3 regions of the Phyllobacterium sp. GQ127 genome follow, and region 1 is predicted to be linked to each of the others. Evidence: riboswitches for the same ligand, from Rfam matches in the RefSeq annotation. Region 1 holds a riboswitch; each other region holds the start of a gene.
What was found. Region 1 has a riboswitch for thiamine pyrophosphate ahead of thiE (thiamine phosphate synthase). Riboswitches for the same ligand answer to the same signal wherever they lie in the genome.
Positions count from the first base shown of each region.

Region 2: another riboswitch for thiamine pyrophosphate. It lies ahead of thiC (phosphomethylpyrimidine synthase ThiC); the one in region 1 lies ahead of thiE (thiamine phosphate synthase).
Region 3: another riboswitch for thiamine pyrophosphate. It lies ahead of thiB (thiamine ABC transporter substrate binding subunit); the one in region 1 lies ahead of thiE (thiamine phosphate synthase).

Region 1 is NZ_JCAXDZ010000002.1:20,480-27,673, reverse strand. Features, by position in the region: gene AC6CHM_RS08355 (sialic acid TRAP transporter substrate-binding protein SiaP) at 1-26, opposite strand, end outside; gene AC6CHM_RS08350 (FadR/GntR family transcriptional regulator) at 60-803, opposite strand; gene AC6CHM_RS08345 (transglycosylase SLT domain-containing protein) at 1,108-1,881, shown strand; gene thiD (bifunctional hydroxymethylpyrimidine kinase/phosphomethylpyrimidine kinase) at 1,904-2,704, opposite strand; gene thiE (thiamine phosphate synthase) at 2,701-3,366, opposite strand; TPP riboswitch at 3,431-3,534, opposite strand; gene AC6CHM_RS08330 (TadE/TadG family type IV pilus assembly protein) at 3,585-4,553, opposite strand; gene AC6CHM_RS08325 (ABC transporter ATP-binding protein) at 4,702-5,472, opposite strand; gene AC6CHM_RS08320 (ABC transporter ATP-binding protein) at 5,469-6,302, opposite strand; gene nikC (nickel transporter permease) at 6,299-7,194, opposite strand, start outside.
Region 2 is NZ_JCAXDZ010000001.1:1,145,969-1,153,162, forward strand. Features, by position in the region: gene AC6CHM_RS05855 (sulfate ABC transporter substrate-binding protein) at 1-547, opposite strand, end outside; gene AC6CHM_RS05860 (hypothetical protein) at 799-990, opposite strand; gene AC6CHM_RS05865 (RrF2 family transcriptional regulator) at 1,293-1,742, shown strand; gene AC6CHM_RS05870 (class I SAM-dependent methyltransferase) at 1,755-2,351, shown strand; gene AC6CHM_RS05875 (thiazole synthase) at 2,357-3,130, opposite strand; gene thiS (sulfur carrier protein ThiS) at 3,132-3,329, opposite strand; gene thiO (glycine oxidase ThiO) at 3,298-4,293, opposite strand; gene thiC (phosphomethylpyrimidine synthase ThiC) at 4,295-6,112, opposite strand; TPP riboswitch at 6,215-6,335, opposite strand; gene AC6CHM_RS05895 (NADPH-dependent FMN reductase) at 6,381-6,950, opposite strand; gene rpsU (30S ribosomal protein S21) at 7,131-7,194, opposite strand, start outside.
Region 3 is NZ_JCAXDZ010000003.1:265,162-272,355, reverse strand. Features, by position in the region: gene thiP (thiamine/thiamine pyrophosphate ABC transporter permease) at 1-1,517, opposite strand, end outside; gene thiB (thiamine ABC transporter substrate binding subunit) at 1,523-2,536, opposite strand; TPP riboswitch at 2,582-2,693, opposite strand; gene pcaD (3-oxoadipate enol-lactonase) at 3,393-4,223, opposite strand; gene pcaF (3-oxoadipyl-CoA thiolase) at 4,376-5,581, shown strand; gene AC6CHM_RS13315 (thiamine diphosphokinase) at 5,636-6,271, shown strand; gene AC6CHM_RS13310 (YMGG-like glycine zipper-containing protein) at 6,366-6,647, shown strand; partial or broken gene AC6CHM_RS13305 (YMGG-like glycine zipper-containing protein) at 6,785-7,114, shown strand.

The DNA of each region.
Region 1 (7,194 bases):
AGAAGTGTAGCCAGTTTGAATTTCATTGTTATTTCCTCCCTTATTGAATTTAGTTCGCGTTATTTCTGTCGAGACATCTTTGCAGATTGGTCTCTTTCCGTTTCCAGCTCCTCGTCGAAACTTCTGGAAAATCTCAGCTGCGATTGATGCAGATGATATTGCATCGCAGATTTTGCACGAGCGGGATCACCACCTGCTATGGCATCGCGTACTGCACGGTGCTCCTCAAAAGCCTCCCGCCATGAAGCCGCACTCTCGAAATAACTGGCCAGCCTGGTGAAATAAGGCGTCATGCGCTGGTCGAATAACTCTCCGACAACGCGGTCGAGCGCGGAATTTTCCATGATGCCGGCAATGGTCGTGTGGAAGGTGCGATCGAGCGCAATCGACACCTGCGGGTTGTTGAATGTGCGCGCCATTTGCGTCAGCACATCGTCCATCGCTTCTATATGTTTCGTTGTCACTGTGCGGGCGGCTTCTTCGGCAATAGCGCACTCGATCAGCGCGCGTGCCCGCAATAGCTCGAACGGCCCTTCAAGCTCGTCAGGCTGAATCCGCAGGTGTTTCTCCCGCGGCGACCGCGCCACGTAAACACCTGATCCCATGCGAATATGGATGAGCCCCTCGACCTCGAGGGCAATTAAAGCCTCACGAATGGTGGGACGGGAAACGCCAAGTTCCTCCGCCAGTTCACGCTCACCGGGCAAACGCTCTCCGACACCAAGCTGACCATGTTCGATCTGGCTTCGTATCTGGTCTGCCACCTGCCGGTAAAGCCGGCGTGACTGAATGGCTGCGAACATTTAAACCTCCCCGCCCGGCTTCCCATTTCCGGCAACTGGTAAACTGGCCTTACCAATATATAACTGATACATTGATATATATGAGCGAGTCAACCGCTGGTTCGGATCGGTTTTAACAGGGCAGGTTTTCGCAACTTGTCTCACCTTGACAGGGCGCCCATGAGCATTGTTACATTTTGTATCAGAAAGTGATTGCCTCTAAACCGAACGAACGCGCTATGAGAAACCAATCGTTAAAAGAGATGCTTCGTCAAACCGGTGATAAATGCTGCCTGATACACGATCACTTCGGACATTTGCTTGCTTGAGTTTCGCCTTGGTTTTGGGCGCTTGCACCACGACTGATCCCAAGCTGCCCGAGGCTGCATCACTGCCAATTCCTGAACAATCTCCGCGTGTTGCTGCGGCCGAAGCACCCGCTAATTCCGATGTGGCCACGGACAGCAAGAGCACCGTCACCGTTGCCACAAGCACGAAAAGCGCCCCTGAATTCAAAGATAACGGTACGCCGCTCGACAGTTTGATTTCAAAATATTCGGTTGCCTACGAAGTGCCTGAATCGCTCGTTCGCCGCATTGTGCATCGGGAAAGCCGCGGTAATCCACAGGCTCGCAACGGTCCCTATTGGGGTCTGATGCAGATGTTGCCCGCGACAGCACGCGGCATGGGTCACACCGGCTCTGCGCAAGATTTGCTGGATGCAGAAACAAATCTCAAATTTGGCGTGAAGTATCTTGCTGGCGCCTACAAGGTTGCCGATAACAATCCTGATCAGGCCGTGCGGCTTTACGCTCGCGGCTATTATTATCAGGCCAAGAAAAAGGGCCTTCTGGAAGAGACCGGCCTGAAACCGTCAAGCACGCCTGTTGCACCCGCGACGATGACGGCGATGGCTCCCGCTGAAACACCGGCTGCCATGCCGGCGCAACTCGCTTATTCAGAAGAACCCGCTGTGGCGTTTCCGGCAGCGATCCCGTTGCCGATGCAACGGCCTGACATTGCTTCGGCAGCCTCCACCAGTGGAGCAACCACAGGCTTGAGCAACGCGACACCAGCCAGCACCGCCGCTCCACTCTGAAATCAAAACTGCACCGGTGCTGCTAGGCCGCCCACCAGCGATGGAAGTGGTGGACCGGCCCACGCCCGCTGCCGACTTTGAGCATTTCGCCAGCCGCCATGGCAGCCGTCAGATAGTCCTTGGCTTCACTAACGGCACCATGCAGAGCCATTCCTTTTGCCAGGCCAGCGGCAATGGCAGACGCCAGTGTGCATCCAGTACCATGATCATTGACTGTCTTGATACGCGGCGTCGAAAATCGCTCCATTCCGGACCCATCAAGCAGGATATCGGTGCTCATATCCCCCTTGGCATGTCCGCCCTTTATGAGTACGGCTGAGGGACCAAGTTCGAGCAGCTTTTCCGCCTGCCGCACCATCTGGGCTTCATCTTCAGCAATCGGCATATTTGTTAGCAAGGACGCCTCCGGCAAATTGGGAGTCAGCAGCAGCGCGCGCGGCAAGAGAAGCTGGCGCAGAGCGTCGATTGCGGCCGGCTCCAGCAAAGGGTCACCCGCAGTTGCAACCATGACAGGGTCGAACACCGCTTTGCGCTGCCAGCGATCAAGCCCCTGCGCAATTGTCTCTATGGTTGATACTGTCGAGACCATGCCAATCTTGATTGCATTCACCTCAAGGTCGGAAAGAACCGCGTCCATCTGAGCCCGGATGATATCGGGCGAAAGATTCTCAATGGCCGTAACACCATGGGTGTTCTGCGCAGTGATTGCGGTGAGCACACTCGCTCCATAAACACCGAGCGCCGAGAAGGTTTTCAAATCGGCCTGGATTCCTGCCCCGCCGCCGCTGTCAGACCCGGCAATAGTCAGCGCTATTGCGGTCATGCTGGCTCTCTTACCTGCAATGCCTCATCCACCGCCGACCGCAATGCGTGCGCCGCTCCTTGCGGATCGTCCTGACGGAAGATCGCAGAAATGACCGCTACACCATCAGCACCCGCTTCAATGGCAAGCGGCGTGCGCTCCAGCCCAATACCGGCGATAGCGCCTATAGGCAAATGCGGTTTTGCCTTGCGTATGATGGCAGCCAGGCGCTTGAACCCGTCAAAGCCGATCGGTTGCAGGTTTTCCTTAGTGGGTGTTTCAAACAGTCCGCCAATACAGGCATAGTCAATATCGCCATCAATCGCTGCTTGCGCGTCCGGCTCATTCTTGACGGTCAGTCCGATAATCGCATTTGGCCCGAGCAGATGTCGGACATCGGCAACCGCCATGTCTTCGCGCCCCACATGGACACCCTCAACGCCAGCGGCAAGCGCAACATCAATCCGGTCATTGACGAGCAGCGGAACGCCTGTCGCCTTGATCGCGGCGTGTATCTGCCGTGCACGATCAATCATGTCACGCGTTGCGGAGTTTTTGTCACGATACTGGATAATTGTTGCACCACCACGCGCCGCAGCCAGAGCCAGAGCCCCCAAATCCTTATCAGGGCCAATAGCATCAAAATCGACAATGGCATTCAGGCGGTAATCTACTTTTGGCACGTCACGGACTCCATTTTCAAAACTGGAGACCCGGATATGTGCGAAGAAAGACGAACCAGCGCGATAATTGCTCAATTCCCGTTCCTACGCCGGTATGATCCGGATCAGGTTCAAGGGTCTTGGCTCAGCGCCATCTCAGCATCGTACGATGCCCCCCTCGGAATGAAATCATGATGAGACGGCGCATCATGGAAGTCAATGCGCCGGTGTTATTTGGCTTAACGCGTCAGGCGGACATATTCCCCGTCAACGGCCTTGCATGCGGCCTTGATCTTGTAAAAGAAGTCCTGCTTATCCCAACCGCCTCCATCTTCCCATCCGTGAAAATGCCATTGCTGATCGCAGTCCAGCAACTCCTCAAGCGTTGCGCCATCTTCTAGTTGCTTAAGCGTGTCCGCTGTGTCCCCTACAAAAAGATACTTTGATTGCGCGGGGTCGTTCGTTGTGAACTTCAGATCATAGTTTTTATATTCGCTATTCGTTGTCGGGCTGCATGTAACATACCTGCTACTGGTATTGGAATCATATCTACCGATATTGCAGGGCTTCTTTTTGACCTCCATGCGAAGAAAGAACTCTTTGTATTCACCGAGCAAGATCTTGCCGTCAGCCGGGTCTATTATCGTTTTTCCAGTGCCTCGACCATCTTCAGCGGAGAGGTCAGATGCTTCATATATTACCGTTCCCAGCACGACCTCTTTTGTCGTCCCAGGACGAATGACAATCACAGAAACTTTCTTAGCCCAATGTCCATACGCTGCTCCGATCTGGATTTCAGCGCTTGACGGTTTCAATGGTGCCAATGCTTCCGCAAGCACACCTATAGCTACTTTTTCCTTGGCTAGGACCTTCATGAAAAGCGTATTTGTTTCGCCCGCGAGCGATACAATCACGCGTTGATTGCTCGTATCAAAGCCGACCTGCATTTTATCCATCTCGGCGCCGAGATGAGCACGCAGATAGGCGCGTGCACTTGCTTCGGCAGCAGCCTTGTTTTCACCCGTAAAGACGGAGGCTCCGGCCAATGCCGCGGAATCTGCAATGCCCTGCAATCGTGAGCGATCGCCGCTTGCGCGGGTATAATCCACGGCAAGCCCGGTCATTCCCACCATAGGTACGAGCAACAATGCAAATGTGACGGCTGTCGCGCCACTACGGTCTTTCAGAAAGTTTCTTATTTTTTTCATGGCCCACTCCAGTCGCTGGGCAGACCATTGATTCAGCCATGTGAATGACGGCTTATGAAATTCATTCAGATTTTCACCATTCTGCATTCAGGCAGTAAAGAGCGCCTGAATGTTCAGCAATGGTAAAAATCCGGTGAACCTTACAGCTCTATATGGATGCTTCCGGCCGGACAAAGCCCTCGCTCGCCAAAAGAAGATTGCGCGTGTAATCTTCCTTGACTGCATGGCGGGCAAGGTCTGTCGCCGACAGGCGTTCCACCTCTGCGCCATTCTGCATCACCATCAGCCGGTCGCACATATGGGTGACCACCGCCAGATCATGGCTGACCATCAGGAAGGTCAGCTTTCTATCCCGCCTTATCTGCTCCAGCAGGTTGAGAACTTCCGCTTGTACCGAAGCATCAAGGGCTGATGTCGGTTCATCAAGAAGCAGGATTGAAGGCTCCAGGATCAATGCACGGGCAATGGCGACACGCTGGCGTTGACCGCCGGAAAGCTGATGCGAATAGCGAAAGCGAAAGCTTGAACCAAGGCCCACTTCATCAAGCGCGCGCAGGATACGTTTTTCGATATCGGCAAAGCCATGCACGACCAATGGTTCCAGCAACAGGCGATCCACGGTCTGGCGCGGATGCAGCGAGCCATAGGGGTCCTGAAACACCATTTGCACTTCACGGTAAAATGCTTTTGTACGCGACGAACCAAGCGTCTTGCCATTGACTGTGATCGCGCCGCCGGTAACAGGTGCAAGTCCCGCGACGGCTCGCAGCAAGGTTGACTTTCCCGAGCCGCTCTCGCCCACCAGACCAAAAGACTCGCCCTGCTGGACATCAAGACTGACGCCGCGCAATGCGCGAAAACGATCATACTTCACTTCAAGATTTTCGACGCTGAGAGCCGCCACTTGCAGATTGTTCATGCGGCCCACTCCGGCTTGCGGTCAAGGACCGGCAGCGGATGCCGGTCGGTGCCGATCTGCGGCATGCAATTCATCAACCCGCGTGTATAGGGATGTTTTGCGTTCTTAAGGTCTGCAGCGGCGATTTCTTCGACGATCCGTCCTGCATACATGACGATAACGCGGTCGCAAAAGGAGGAGACCAGCCGCAAATCATGGGAGATGAAGATCAAACCCATGCCGCGATCCCGCACCAGATTGTCGAGGATTCGCAGCACATCCAGCTGCACCGTCACATCAAGCGCGGAAGTCGGTTCATCCGCGATCAGCAGCTCCGGTCCGGTCACCAGCATCATCGCGATCATGGCGCGTTGTCCCATGCCGCCGGAAACTTCATGCGGATGCAGATTAAAGACCCGTTCCGGATCACGTATCTGCACAGCAGCAAGCATGTCGAGCGCGCGCTTGCGCGCCTCGGCTTTGCTCACCTTTTCATGGGTACGCAGCGTTTCAACAATCTGCCTGCCGATGCTCATCACAGGATTGAGCGAATATTTCGGGTCCTGGAGGATCATGGCGATGCGGTTTCCACGCAGGCTTCGCCGCTCCTTTGCCGAAATATCCAGAAGATCCATTCCGTCAAAATTCAACGTATCGGCAGTGATCTTTGCGTGATGTGGCGTCAGCCCCATGATTGCGCGCCCGGTCTGGGATTTTCCTGAACCGGACTCGCCAACAATGCCGAGCCTTTCGCGACCAAGCGCGAACGAAACGCCGCGCACAGCATCCACGACGCCCGTGCGGGTCGGAAATTGCACGCGAAGATCCTTGACTGTCAGCAAGGCGCTCATTGGTTGTTCCCCCTTGGATCGAGCGCATCGCGCAAGCCATCGCCAAGAAGATTAAAGCCCAGACTGACGATGAGAATTGCAAAACCCGGTGCGGCCGCCACCCACCATTGATCCATGATGAACCGGCGACCGGATGCGATCATCGCACCCCATTCAGGCAATGGCGGCTGTGCGCCCAGACCAAGGAAACCAAGGCCTGCGGCGACCAGGATAATTCCGGCCATGTCGAGTGTCACACGGACGATCAGAGATGAAAGGCAAAGCGGCATGATGTGGCGCAGGACGATACGCATGGGTGATGCACCCATGAGCTGCACGGCGGCAATATAGTCGGAATTGCGCACGGTCAGCGTTTCAGCTCTGGCAATGCGTGCATAGGGCGGCCACGAGGTGACTGCTATGGCAATGACGGCATTCTCAATGCCAGGTCCCAGCGCCGCCACCAAAGCGAGAGCCAGAATGAGCTTTGGAAATGCCAGGAAGATATCGGTGAGCCGCATAAGAATTGCGTCTACCCAGCCTCCGGCATAACCGGCAATGGTGCCGACAAGCAACCCAATCGGCGCGGCGATGATAGCCACGAGGACAACTACATAGAGCGTCAGACGCGAACCATAGATAAGGCGCGAAAGAATATCGCGGCCCTGATCGTCTGTGCCGAGCCAATAATCGCCACCGGGCGGCAAAAGCCGTGCATTGCGCAGATCGCCTGCAACCGGTGAATGCGGCGCAAGCAGAGGAGCGAATAGCGCCACCAGCACCAGCGCAAAAATGATGCCAAGCCCGATCACGGCGAGCCTGTTGCTGGCAAAACGGCTCCAGATCAAATAAGCGCGGCCAAGCCGGGCCTGCATACGCGATTGCGGCCGGTCGCTCATCAGCCATTCACGGC
Region 2 (7,194 bases), on a different contig from region 1:
CGAACTCTTGAGCCTTTGCTTGATCCTTATTGTTTGCTTCAAGCGCATAGGCATAGGCGGCCAAGTAAGTATACCGACCATTACCGGATGTTTTCGGATTGGGGAAAACAACCTTTACATCATCACGAACAAGATCATCCCAGTTCTTGATATTCTTTGGATTACCGGCCCGCACGAGAAAAGCAGGAAGGGAATAATATGGCGATGAATTGTTGGGAAGGCGTGATTGCCAATCGGCTGGGATCAAATTTCCCTTATCGTGCAACACTTGCACGTCGGTCACCTGATTGAACGTTACAACGTCAGCCTCAAGGCCTTCAAGAATGGAGCGCGCCTGCTTCGATGAGCCCGCATGCGACTGGTTTACCGTAATGTCCTTACCGACCTGTACCTTGTAAGCAGCGCTAAAAGCTCTGTTGATCTGCTCGTAAAGTTCACGGGAGATATCGTAAGAGACATTGAGAATTTCCGTAGGCTCTTCTGCCGCTTGTGCAGGAGTTAAAGCAAAGCTCAGCGCCAAAGCCGCAAAAGCAACCAATTTTTTCATGAAATTCTCCCAGTCGGAGGCGATAATCGCCCAATCTACTTTTCAAGCCACACCCAATCCGCCTGCTCTCCGGCTTCACGGACAATTATTCTAAGACTGTCGGTAAAAACGGGCGGAAGGAAGGGTTACCTTTCCAAGGAACCGCAAAGAATAGAAACAAAATACTATGAACTGGGAAAATCAGGGCAAACGACGGCGATGCTCCAGGCCGCCCGCATTAATTGATATACTTCGGGTCTCAGGCTGTCGGTTTACCAAAAACCACGATGCTGCCAGCACCACAGAAAATCTTCCTCGCCCGAGTTGCGCCGCTTCTTCACAGGAGCTTTATCATCTGCGCAATTCTCAGAATTACGAGCATCGAATTTGATGTTATCAGACGTAAATACCTCACGCCATAAACGCTCCGCTCGATTGAAGATGTTTGAGACTTCACTATACATTGCGACCTCCAAAAATAACTCGGCTGTAAAGTGGCTTACCATTGACGGGCAATAGAACGACAATGATGACGCCTTGAAATTGTTTGTCAATAATCACGACTGATTTAATCGTGTATCAAAATGGCTTCACAAAGGTATTTTCCAAAGCAAAAACCTTAATGAATTATTATTTTTCAGAGCATTACGTGCCATTATTGAGACATTCGGGCGCCGCAAAAAAACTCACATTTTTTACGTTTTTATACTAGGAAATGTTTATCGAAGGGCTATGACTGCACCCAGAAGGTTGTAGGCTAAGAAGAATGATATCGCAAAAAGCAAAATATGCTCTCCGCGCGCTTGTCGTCCTCGCACGCGCCGACTCTGAAAAAGCTTTATTCATTTCGGATATTGCAGAAGAGCAAAATATTCCAAAGAAATTTCTCGAACAGATTTTGCTAGACCTAAAGCGTGAAGGCATTGTCATGAGCCGAAGAGGCAAGATGGGTGGCTATCTTCTTCTGAAAGGTGCGGACGACATTACTTTCGGCGAAATTCTGCGCCTGATAGACGGCCCCATAGCTTCCCTTCCGTGTTTGAGTAAAATTGCCTATCGGCGCTGCGAGGACTGCAGCGATGAAGATACCTGTGAAATCCGCCATGTTTTCAACGAAGTTGCGAATGTAACACGCGGGGTACTCGACAAAACGACCATTGCCGATTGTCTGATCTATGGCGAAAAGGGGAAAATACCCGCCATTCTTGATATGTAAAAGGACGATGTGGTGGTCGCTGAAGATCAAGATACTCTTCGATTTTATTCAGAAGAAGCTGAGACCTATGCCAATCGCATTGAACATAGATCATACGAACGATTGGATTCCTTTCTTATTCGTCTTACTCGCAATTGCTCCATTCTAGAACTTGGTTGCGGCGGCGGCGATGACAGTGCCCGCATGCTCGCTCTAGGCTTTGACGTTACACCTACCGATGGCAGCCCAGAACTTGCCTATCAAGCTGAGAAACGTCTGGGCGTTCCTGCAAAAGTATTGAAGTTCGATCAAATCAAGGATCGCAGCAAATTTGATGCTGTGTGGGCCAACGCCTGTCTTTTACATGTTCCGCGACCAAACCTTGCCGCTATTCTTCAGCGTATCGAGCGAGCGCTTAAATCGGGCGGTGTGTTTTATGCCAGTTACAAGGCTGGAAAGCAGGAAGGGCGCGACAAGTTTGGCCGTTATTATAACTACCCCTCCCCTGAATGGCTTAGGCAGGCTTATGGCTCAAGCTGGTCTTTGGTCGAGATCAAGAATTATATGGGAAGTGGTTACGATAATGAGCCGACGGAATGGCTCGATGTTATTGCTACAAAGGCCAGGTAATCTCCCTATGTAAATACAGCCTTGCCTATTACAGGCGTTGACGGCACAGCCATATCGCGCGGCTCCAGCACGACCGCTTGATAAGCTTGATGGCCAGCCTCAACAGCTTTGGCAAAAGCCTGTGCCATTGCTGGCGGATTGCCTGCCTTGGCTACCGCTGTATTGAGAAGGACCGCATCAAATCCCAATTCCATCACAGCCGCTGCATGCGACGGCCGACCCAAGCCAGCATCGATAATAATCGGAACCTCAGGGAAATGCCCGCGTATCGAGCGCAATGCATGCAAATTGAGCGGTCCCATGGCTGAACCAATAGGTGCGCACCACGGCATGAGAACATCGCAGCCCGCTTCCAGCAACCGTTCAGCGATGACCAGGTCATCGGTTGTATAGGGAAACACCTTGAAGCCATCTTCGCTCAAAATCCTTGCGGCTTCTACCAAAGCGAAAACATCGGGTTGTAGAGTGTCGTGATTACCAATGACTTCAAGCTTGATCCAGTCTGTAGAAAAAACGTCACGCGCCATATGCGCAGTCAGCACAGCTTCTTTCACTGTGTGACACCCGGCTGTATTAGGCAACACACGCAATTTCAAGGAACGAAGCAAGGACCAAAATCCGTCGCCAGTTTTCGTGCCAGCCATTTCGCGGCGCAACGACACGGTTATGATCTCTGTTCCTGAAGCTTTAATCGCATCTATAAGAATTGCAGGAGATGGATACTGCGCCGTACCAAGCAAAAGGCGAGACGATATTTCGGCGCCATAAAGTTTCAACATTTCACCCACCCTGCTTCGGGGTCAAAATTTCGATGCGATCACCATTCTTTAGAGTGTGATTCTGCCGCTCGTTTGCTCGTACAAGCTCACTATTGACTGCTGTTGCGAGCCATTCACCCTCAAATTCAAGCTCTAACAACAGCGCTTCAAGAGTTTGCGCCGAGACATCATGCGCCTGTCCGTTCACGGTGAGTTTCATGGCGTATACTCCTTTCTTTCAGGATCATGTCGGCAGCCTGCTTTGCCATCGCTGGCGCAAGCAGAAAACCGTGTCGATAAAGTCCGTTAATGCTGATGCAATTGCCCGTTTTAACCACGCGCGGCAGATTATTTGGGTAGGCTGGGCGAACGCCTGTTCCGGTTTCGATAATTTCGGCTTCACCAAATGCCGGGTGAACAGTGTAGGCAGCGTTCAACAATTCCATCATTGAGCGCGCCGTTACCGGTCCATTTGCATCGCTCTCAATCATCGTCGCGCCCACCATGAAAGTGTGGTCCGGTCGGGGCACAATATAAAGCGGGAACCGCGGGTGAATAAGCCGTATGGGTCGTGACAGTGATATGTCTTTGCTGCGCAAGATGAGCATTTCGCCACGCACGCCCCGCAAATCAATATCTGGAGACGCGATTCCAGTACAATCGATAACCCATTCAAAGCTGGAAATTTCAGCGGCGCTCGTCCCAGTTTCGCAGCGGGCGCCTAACCCAACGAGTTTTGCCTTTAATTCCGTTAGAACCTGACGTGGCGCCAGATGCGCCTCACTTTCAAAGAACAATCCCTTGCGGAAAGCCGCTGCGCCAAGATCGGGTTCCAAGAGCGAAATTGCTTCCTCACCAATGCGCACAAAGCCCGACGTCCGCGCGCCAAAGCGCTCCAGTTCTTTTACATCCCGCGGTGTGGCCACCACCAGCGTTCCCTTGCGACTCACGGATCCGGGAATTACAGACTCCCACCAATTGGCCGCGTTTATTCCAAGATCAATGACAGCCTGTTCAGCGCTTTCGCGCTCACACCAAGGTGCGAGCATGCCACCGGCATACCAGGAGGCTGCAGAATTTTCGCCGCCAAAGGGGTCTAGTATCGTCACTTCGGCTCCACGTGCTCGAAGCTCATAAGCAACTGTGAGGCCGGCAACGCCGGCCCCTTTCACCAGAATATTCACCTCATTCCCCGGCATTGAGCGGCATATAGAGCTCGCCGCCTGTGCGGAATTTCTCCGCCATCGCTGCCATGCCTTCTTTTTGAGCCTCCGCACGAATGTCGTGTGAAATGCGCATTGAGCAAAACTTCGGCCCGCACATTGAGCAAAAATGCGCAACCTTATGCGCTTCTTTCGGCAAGGTCTCATCGTGGTAGAGTCTCGCCGTCTCAGGATCAAGAGAGAGATTAAACTGGTCCTCCCAGCGAAACTCAAAGCGCGCACGGGATAGAGCATCATCTCGAAGCTTCGCCGCCGGATGCCCCTTGGCCAAATCCGCCGCATGTGCAGCAATCTTGTAGGTAATAACGCCGACCTTTACGTCGTCTCGATTGGGCAATCCCAGATGTTCTTTAGGCGTAACATAACAAAGCATCGCCGTGCCAAACCAGCCGATCATTGCAGCACCGATGCCAGAGGTAATATGATCGTAGCCGGGAGCAATGTCTGTCGTCAGCGGTCCAAGCGTGTAGAATGGTGCCTCTCCGCAAACAGCAAGCTGCTTGTCCATATTCTCTTTGATCTTGTGCATCGGCACATGACCGGGACCTTCGATCATAACCTGGCAATCTCTGGCCCAAGCGATCTGAGTCAGTTCACCCAATGTTTCAAGCTCAGCAAACTGCGCCGCGTCGTTTGCATCGGCTATTGAACCGGGTCGCAATCCGTCACCGAGTGAAAAACTGACATCATAAGCACGGCAAATATCGCAGATTTCCTCGAAATGCTCATAAAGAAAGCTTTCCCGGTGATGATGCAGGCACCACTTTGCCATGATTGAACCGCCTCGCGAGACGATGCCCGTGACACGATTAACCGTCAGTGGAATATAATGCAGTCGGACACCGGCATGAATAGTAAAGTAGTCGACGCCCTGCTCTGCCTGTTCGATCAGCGTATCTCTGTAAACTTCCCAAGTCAGATCTTCAGCGATACCGCCAACCTTCTCCAGCGCCTGATATAGCGGGACAGTTCCGATGGGAACCGGCGAATTACGGATAATCCACTCGCGAATATTGTGGATGTTGCGCCCGGTCGACAAGTCCATCACCGTATCGCCACCCCAGCGGATAGCCCAAACCATCTTTTCGACTTCCTCCTCCATCGACGATGTGACGGCGGAATTACCGATATTGGCATTGATCTTCACGAGGAAATTCCGACCTATGATCATAGGCTCAAGCTCAGGATGATTGATATTGGCAGGTATGATGGCCCGCCCCCTGGCGATTTCCTCCCGTACGAATTCCGATGTCACATGATCCGGTAACGATGCACCGAATGACTCGCCATCCCGAACCTGGTTCCGTGCGGCTTCCCGACCGAGATTCTCCCTTATGGCGACATATTCCATTTCAGGCGTAATAATTCCCGCGCGGGCGTAAGCAAGCTGCGTAATCGCTTTTCCGTCGTAAGCGCGGCGTGGCTGATATTGAACAGGAAATTCTCTTGTAAGCCGCTCGCCCGTGGCGAAGCCATTGTCAGCTGACTGGATTATTCGCCCCTTATAGGAATAGCTATCGGCCTGTTGACCGATTTTCCATGCCTCACGAACACGTGCGATCCCTTTATTGATATCGATACTTGCAGTTGCGTCAGTGTAGGGACCGGATGAATCGTAAACCGCAAGGTTTGGCTCACCAGCGGTGGGATGAACCGCAATTTCGCGCAAGGGAACGCGAATATCAGCATGTATCTGCCCTGGTTTATAAATCTTGATTGAGGCGGGAAGCGGCCCGGTTGAAACTTTCGGGGCCTCGGTAATTTTTGTTACAGCAGTCATCGTCAGGTTCCTTTGCGTTATTGCAGGAAACCCAGTTCTGAGCCGGAAGGATGAAAGAAGCCTCGCGAATCCAATCATGGATTCAGTGCGAATGCACTATGCGCGATAACCTTTGCACCGTCCCTACGCCAGTGTGAACTGGATCAGGTTCAACGGGTCACTGCGCTTGGCTATGCCTGAAGCAGTATCTCAGCCCCTTGTCGGGACTCCCCTGGTGAATGGCCTAAAGTGAACCGCCTGACGTATTGCTGTCAAGCGCTTCATAAAATTACGAAGCGCGAAGCGGTTTCAGAGCACCTGCCCATTTTGCAAGTTCAGTCAAAACCGTGCTGGCGCTGGTAGTTATCAGTTCATTTGGCGTGAACACGCCATCATCGTTGATAAACTGCTGGTACGAAGGAATGGGAACGCTTTCTGCAAGCGAAACCATACGGAGTGCCGAGATCAACCCTTTGACCGATTCGGTAGCACGCAAACCACCGGAAACACCGCCATAACTTACAAAGCTTACAGGTTTGTAGTTCCACTCATTCCATAAATAGACTAAGGCATTGATGAGCGAAGGTGGCGCGTTGTAGTCATATTCAGGCATTACAAAGATGTAAGCGTCGGCCGGCTCAATCGCCTCACTCCACTTCTTTGTATGCGGATGTTCGTATTTTTTCATGCGGGGATGATTCGGTTCGTCATAGACCGGCAACTTGAAATCAGCCAAATCGATAAGCACAGGGTCGAACTTGCCATCCTGCTTGGCGAATTCGTTGAACCACTTTGCTACAGCAGGACCACCACGCCCGGGCCGCGTGCTTGCGATTATAATATTGAGCTTGAGTGCCATAGGATCATATCTCCAAAACTGCGATAATCGATAAGTAAAGACATTGACCCATCGCACAAGAAGGCACTTTTTTGAAACTGCCCGGAATGTCTGCGCAGTCCCACAAAAACGAAACCCGCTATAGCGTTTTGGCCATGCGGGTTTGTCGTCACAATGAAGGGCGTTAAAGCCCGTCAGATATCAGCGATTATTATTATAGTCGTTACCTGCTGGCGCGCCAGGGCGTGCAACACGTTCTTTTTTC
Region 3 (7,194 bases), on a different contig from region 1:
GTACGATAGCTTCCCATGCGTTGCAACAGCAAATAGGGCAGGGTCAGAACGGTGTCGTTGCCAAACAGGGCAATTGTTCCGAGATCACCAAGGGACAAAGCCATGGCAAAGGCAAAGGCTATGCCGAGCGGATGTTTTAAAATTGGCCAATCGATAATTCGGAGCCGGTTCCAACCCGCAATGCCCAATTGCTCGCACAGTCTGTTGTGGCGGCTTGCCGCTGTATCCCATGACGGTCGAAGAATCCGGAACGCAAAAGGGATGGCCATAGCGGCATTGACGCATATTACCATGAAGGGTGCGAGGCTGAATGGATCGACAAAGTGGTGGGAAAGAATGAACCATCCCGCACCAATGATGATAGGCGGCACTACCATGATCAAGCTCGCACCAAGATCAAGCGAGCGCTCAAATATTCCAGCTCTGGCGTAGCGCCGCCGGGTTGCCAAAAACTCCCGCGCAATCACCAGACTAAGCGAAATTATCAGTGAAAGTGCGGCCGCGATTGCGCCAAGAACAAGACTGGTGGCAATTGCGCGCCAGACGGTCGTTTCGGACAGTAGACGGGTAATATCTGCCGACAAGCCGGAAACGACAGTGCCTGCCATGGGCAAGGCTACGAACAGAAAACCGGATATAATCAGAGCAATGTTCCATAGTCTTTGCGGCAATGAAGGCATGTCGAAGCGGCGGGTCGTGATACGCAAGCTGAAGCCTTCTTCTGTCGGACGCCCAGCGAGTGATAGAAGGCCGAGCACGATAATTGTCAGGCAAAGCTGAAGAAGCGTCAAGGACACCGCTCTGGCTATATCAAAATCGAAGTGAAGCGACTGGTATATTGCAACTTCGAGTGTCGTGGCGCGAGGCCCTCCGCCGAGTGTCAGCACCACGGTGAATGAAGTAATGCACAGCATGAAGATCAAGCCAGCCACACCCGATATACTGCGTAAAATGACCGGCCATTCGATTAATTTGAACTGTGTCCAGTTGCTCATCCCCAGTTGTGAGGAGAGTTTCCAATAATCTTCGGGAATGGAATCCAGACCTGAGAGAATGAGCCGTGTCGTCAATGGCAAATTGAAAAATACATGGGCGAGAAGAATGCCCGTCAGCCCGTAAATATCGGGAACCAAATCAAGCCCCAGCCATCCGAGGATAGCAGCCAGCAAACTGTTTCGTCCGTAAATGCTGGTGACACCGAGCACGGCAACGAGCGCTGGCAGCGCCAGAGGCAAGGCAAACAGACGCAGGAGCATTGCGCGTCCCGGAAAGCTCTGCTGCGCATGCAATGCACGGGCAAGCGGGATGGCAAAGCCGACAGAAAGCACCATGGAAAGGAGCGCTTGAAGGATTGTGAAGCGTGCAATCCGCCAAATGTAGCTGTCAAAAGTAGCAAAGCCCTCCGTGCCTCCACGGAAAGATTCAATGGCGAGACTGAGGAGAGAGCCGCCCGCCAATATGCCCAGAAAGGCGAGAGCGAGGCCTCCCGCCAAGGGTTTCATCGAAGAGGCGGCCATCTATGCTACTTGCTCATGGCTTCAAGCCACTCGTCGATCCAGGCTTTGCGATTTTTCGCCACTTCTTCAGATGTGAAAGTCAGTGTCTTTGCTGGCTTTACCAATGTGTCAAAGGCTGGATTGAGCGGATTTGAGGTTTTAGCTGCAGGATACATCCAATTGTTTTCGGGAATGGTATCCTGAAATGCCGTGCCGGTAACAAATGTCAAAAACTGCGCAGCAAGCGGGTTCTTGGCTCCGTTTACAGTTTGCGCTGCAACCTCGACCTGCAGGTAATGTCCTTCATCGAAGGATGCTGCCTTGTACCGATCGGTTTTGTCCGCGATCAGATGATAAGCGGGCGACGTAGTATAGGAAAGCACCATGGGCGCTTCACCTTTGGTAAAAAGCCCATAGGCTTCTGACCAGCCGGGCGTGACGGTTAAAACGCGATCCTTGAGTTTGGCCCAGGCTTCATTGGCCTTGTCCCCGTAAACTGATTTCATCCACAATACGAGACCAAGGCCCGGTGTAGACGTGCGAGGATCTTCAATAACGATCTTCTGCTTCGGATCGCCATCAACCAAATCCTTCAGACTAACCGGTGCGTCTTTGACTTTCTCTGTGTCATAAATGACAGCGAAGTAGCCATAATCATAGGGAACGAAAATGCTGTCCTTGAAGCCGCCAGGAATGTCGATAGCAGTTGTATCTACGCCATGCGGCGCAAAAAGTCCGGTTTGCTGAGCTTCAAAAGTCAGGTTCGTATCCAGACCGAGAACAATATCCGCCTTTGTCGATGCGCCTTCAAGCTTCAGACGGTTAAGCAGCGCAACGCCATCGGCGACTGCTACAAAGTCAACAGTACAGGTGCATTGCTTCTCAAAGGCTTCTTTGACTTTTGGCCCTGGCCCCCATTCAGAGGTAAAGCTTTCATAGGTGTAGACTGTCAGCTTGCCATCCGCATTTGCTGGGCTGGAAAGGCCAAATGCCAATGCGCTGGAAACAAGGGCAAATTTCATAAATTCGAGTGGCTGCATAGGCGCCTCCTAAAGTTGAATTTCAAAAGGATAGGTGCGCCGGCTTGTGAAGCCGCATCTAATCCCTCCGCCGGTACAAACCGGATCAGGTTCCGCGGGTTGACTGGATTGGTTCCAGTCTCTCAGCCTGTTGATGCAGGCACCCCGTTAGAGCAAAGCCAGATTAGTGACTGTGTCCTGCCAACGCAAGCGCCCATCGCCTAGCTGGTTGTTTTTGTTATGCCTTCCCCTTGCCACGCCCGCTTTTGCGTCTGGCTATTGAGATGGTGGGAAAGACGGGCGGTCATCGAAGCGCGTCTTTGTAGTGGGTAAAGCGATCCGAAGACCGCCCGTCCGGCGATTTTGCATTCTGTCCGTTCCGCTTGGGAGGCCTCGGCTACCCAAGGAGTGCCATTTGCGGCGCGCCATGCGTTAGCCTTGTGCCCCTTAAAGTGCTCGTCCAGCACGCGCCGTTCCTAGTAACGGCAGGGGAACCCTTGGACAGAACGTCCCCGGATGGCGGGTCCGTAACCCGCCATCGGAGGCGCCCATCCTTCCCCAAACTTCGAACGGCTCCGGAAGCTGTTCCCCGCGGGAAGGACAGGAGCAGAATAGTTCAGAGCGGGAACTGTTGGATAAGTTTGTCGAGATTATTTTTGGAAAGTCTGATTTGCACAAACCAAATGCGCCCTTCGACAAGCTCAGGATGAGGGAGGTCGGTTGATTGCAGGGCGCCAACTCTTGCAACTCTTGCAACTATTGCAACTCTTGCAAGTTGTCGCTGCAACCCACAAAACTTCCCTCATGGTGAGCTTGTCGAACCACGCACTATATCGAATGCAGCTTATCCACCTCACTCGCGGCGAGTCATCCTGAGCTAGTTGAGGGTTGAGTTGCTCAAAATAGGATTGCCCTCAAGTTTGAACTCATCGATAAAGGCACTGATAATCGCGACGAGCATTTCGGGTTGTTCCACGCAGGGAATATGCCCGGCATCCTTGATGACTTCGTAGCGCGCGCCCGGAATCAATTTAGCCATTGAAAGCACGACGTCCGGCGGTGTTGAGCCATCTTGATCTCCCACAATACAGATTGTTGGAACCGATATTCGGCCTGCGTCTTCTGTCAGGTCTGCATCACGAATTGCTGCGCAGGTTCCGGCATATCCGGCCAATGGTTGACGGATCAGCATGTTCCGGTAGCCGGTTAAGGCAGGGCTGCTTTCACGATGAAATGTCGGGGTAAACCAGCGTTCGAGGATCGTGTCGGCGATGCTTTCAATACCATTTTCCTCAAGCGCGGCAATACGTGCGTTCCAGGAATCGGCATTGCCAATCTTGTGCGCGGTATCACACAAGACCAGTGCCCGAACCAGATCGGGACGGGAAGCATAAAGCCCCTGCGCAATCAGTCCGCCGACAGAAAGACCGCAAATGATTGCATTTTTAACATTGAGGAAATCCAGCAGACCTGCCAGATCGCCGACATGATCGTCGAGAGAATAGGGAGACGTGCCGACACTCGAAAGCCCGTGGCCGCGCTTATCATAGGTGACGATAGCAAAATCACCCGCTAGGCGAATAATGACATCGCGCCAGATGCGGAAGTCAGTGCCCAGAGAATTGGCAAAAACGATCACAGGTTTTGACGCTGGTCCGCCAATCAGCTGATAATGCAGCGTCACACCATTTATATCGGCAAATTGCACCTTGCTCTCCCTTTTATCCAGAATGATATGTGCGTACGGTTCTGTAGAATGAATGATCAGGGACGATCAACCGCCGAATAATTATCTATTGATGAAGCGGCAACAGACCGGCTCAAATCAACAGGCAAGAAGAAAGCATATGAGGCAGCATGATGGGTGACGTATTTATCTGCGACTATATCCGGACGCCCATTGGCCGTTTTGGTGGATCACTGGCTGGAGTTAGGGCGGACGATCTTGGGGCTATTCCAATCAAGGCATTGATGGAGCGTAATAAATCGGTCGATTGGGCAGCAATCGATGAAGTGATTTATGGATGCGCCAATCAGTCTGGCGAAGACAATCGCAATGTCGCCCGCATGTCGGCACTGCTTGCGGGATTGCCCGTGGAGGTGCCCGGCACCACGATGAACCGGCTATGCGGTTCCGGCATGGATGCCATCATCACAGCCGCACGCGCCATTCGCGCCGGTGAAATGGACATTGCCATTGCTGGCGGTGTCGAGTCCATGTCACGCGCGCCCTTTGTGCTGCCCAAGGCAGACAGCGCCTTTTCCCGCAATGCAGAAATTTACGATACGACAATCGGCTGGCGCTTCATCAATCCACTTATGCAGCAGCAATATGGTGTGGATTCCATGCCTGATACCGCCGAAAATGTTGCCGAAGAGTTTCTTGTCTCCCGCGCCGATCAGGATGCTTTTGCTGTGCGCTCCCAGCAGCGAACCGGTCGGGCTCAGGAGAATGGTCGGCTTGCCAGCGAAATTACCCCGGTTCGCATCGCGCAAAGAAAAGGCGAGCCCATTATCGTTGATAAAGACGAGCATCCGCGCCCCCAAACGACAATTGAGGCTCTAGCCAAATTGCCGACGCCATTTCGATCCGGCGGAACTGTGACGGCAGGAAATGCTTCCGGCGTTAATGATGGCGCGGCAGCCCTCATCATTGCCTCCGAAGAGGCTGTAAAAAAGTACGGCCTCAATCCCATCGCGCGCATCCTGGGCGGGGCGACGGCGGGCGTGGCACCCCGTATTATGGGAATTGGCCCAGCGCCTGCGACGAAGAAGCTTTGCGCGCGCCTCGGATTGGCGCCAGCTGATTTTGACATTATCGAACTCAATGAAGCTTTTGCCTCGCAGGGACTTGCAACATTGCGCGATCTTGGAATTCCCGATGATGCGGAACATGTAAATCCGAATGGCGGCGCTATCGCCCTGGGGCATCCGCTGGGCATGTCAGGAGCACGCATTGCGGGAACGGCAGCGCTTGAATTGCAATTGCGCGAGGGAAAACTCGCTCTGGCGACAATGTGCATTGGCGTTGGACAGGGCATTGCTATCGCGCTTGCAAGCGTTTGATATCGGACGCAGAGCTGTCTGGTGGAAGCGTTTGACGCATGCTATGGGCGGGTCATGAGCAAATTCGTTCTTCTTTTGGGCGGTTCCGTCCATGTCACCGATCGCCTTTTGAAACAGGTAGCCGGAGCCAGGGTTCTGGCGGCTGATGGTGGTATCGCCCATGCCGCACCACTGGGCCTCACGCCTGAACTTTGGCTAGGCGATTTCGACTCGACATCGCCCGAGCTGGAAAAAGAATATGCGCATGTGCCGCGCCAGGTTTTTCCGGCAGCAAAGGATATGACCGATGGCGAACTGGCCTTGAACGAGGCATATCGACTGGGGGCGACCGAGCTTGTACTTTGCGGTGCATTTGGTGGAGTGCGCACCGATCACACGCTTCTGCATTTGACGATGGCGACCGCCCATGCGGCGCAGGGACATAAGATCATCCTCACCAGCGGAAGCGAAGAAGCCCACCCACTTGTGGGCGGTGAATATGCTTTCGATTTCGTCGATAAGACGCAGTTCAGCATTGTTGCATTTTCGCAATTACACGGACTTTTTATCGATGGAGCACGCTGGCCGCTTGAAAATGTGGAACTTTCTTTCGGTTCATCGCTTACTGTCTCGAATGCCGTATGTGGAACCCTCCACGTATCGCTCCATTCGGGCAAAGCAATCCTGATTGCAGCGCCGCCAGTTGCCTGACGCTTGTCAATATAAGCGGAAAGTGTAATGTGTGCAGCACAGCATTGGGGACGCAAGCTGGTAAGTTTGGTTTTAGAAACGGGAGAGGTCTTCCATGTTGAAAAGTTTATCTACAGTTGCAGTTGCCGCAGTTTTGGCATTCTCGGTTGCTGGTTGTACAACGAGTGAACAGCGGACAGCCGGATATGGTGTCGGTGGTGCAGCACTTGGTGCATTGGCAGGTGGCGCTATCGGTGGTGGTCGTGGTGCTTTGGCCGGTGCGGCAATCGGCGGCGCATCAGGCGTTGTCGTTGGCGCAGCAACATCAGACGGCGGACGCCGTTACTGCACATATGAAAATCGCTACGGCGAGCGCTATCGCGCACCTTGCCGTTAAGCAGTTATAGTTTTCGAAAAACAGGCCGGTTTTCCGGCCTGTTTTTTTGTGCGTACCGGACGCGTGTTCCGTTGATCTTTCTTCTGCCGTATTGAGGAAGCAGGATTTTCCCGCACTTTTTAAATGGAGAGGTTATTATGAAAATTCGTTTTGCTGCCATAGCAGCCACAGCACTTCTGGCATTTACGATCGCCGGATGTGAGACGAGCCAGCAAAATCAACGTGCCGGGACGGGTGCATTGATTGGTGCTGGCGCTGGTGCCCTGGCCGGACAGGCTTTGGGGCGTGATACGAAAAGCACGGTGATCGGTGCTGCGGGTGGCGCTTTGCTTGGCGCGGCTGTTGGTACAGCCACGACACCGCGCGGTGGAAACGAGAATCTATGCCGTTATCAGCGGCCTGACGGATCGATTTACAATGCTCCCTGCCAAGGCAATGGCGGAGGTGCCTATGGAAATGGACGATATCCGGATGATGATGGATACCGGTCTGAGCGGCGCCGGTATAGTTCCGACCCATACCGCGATGACAATTACTGATCACAGAA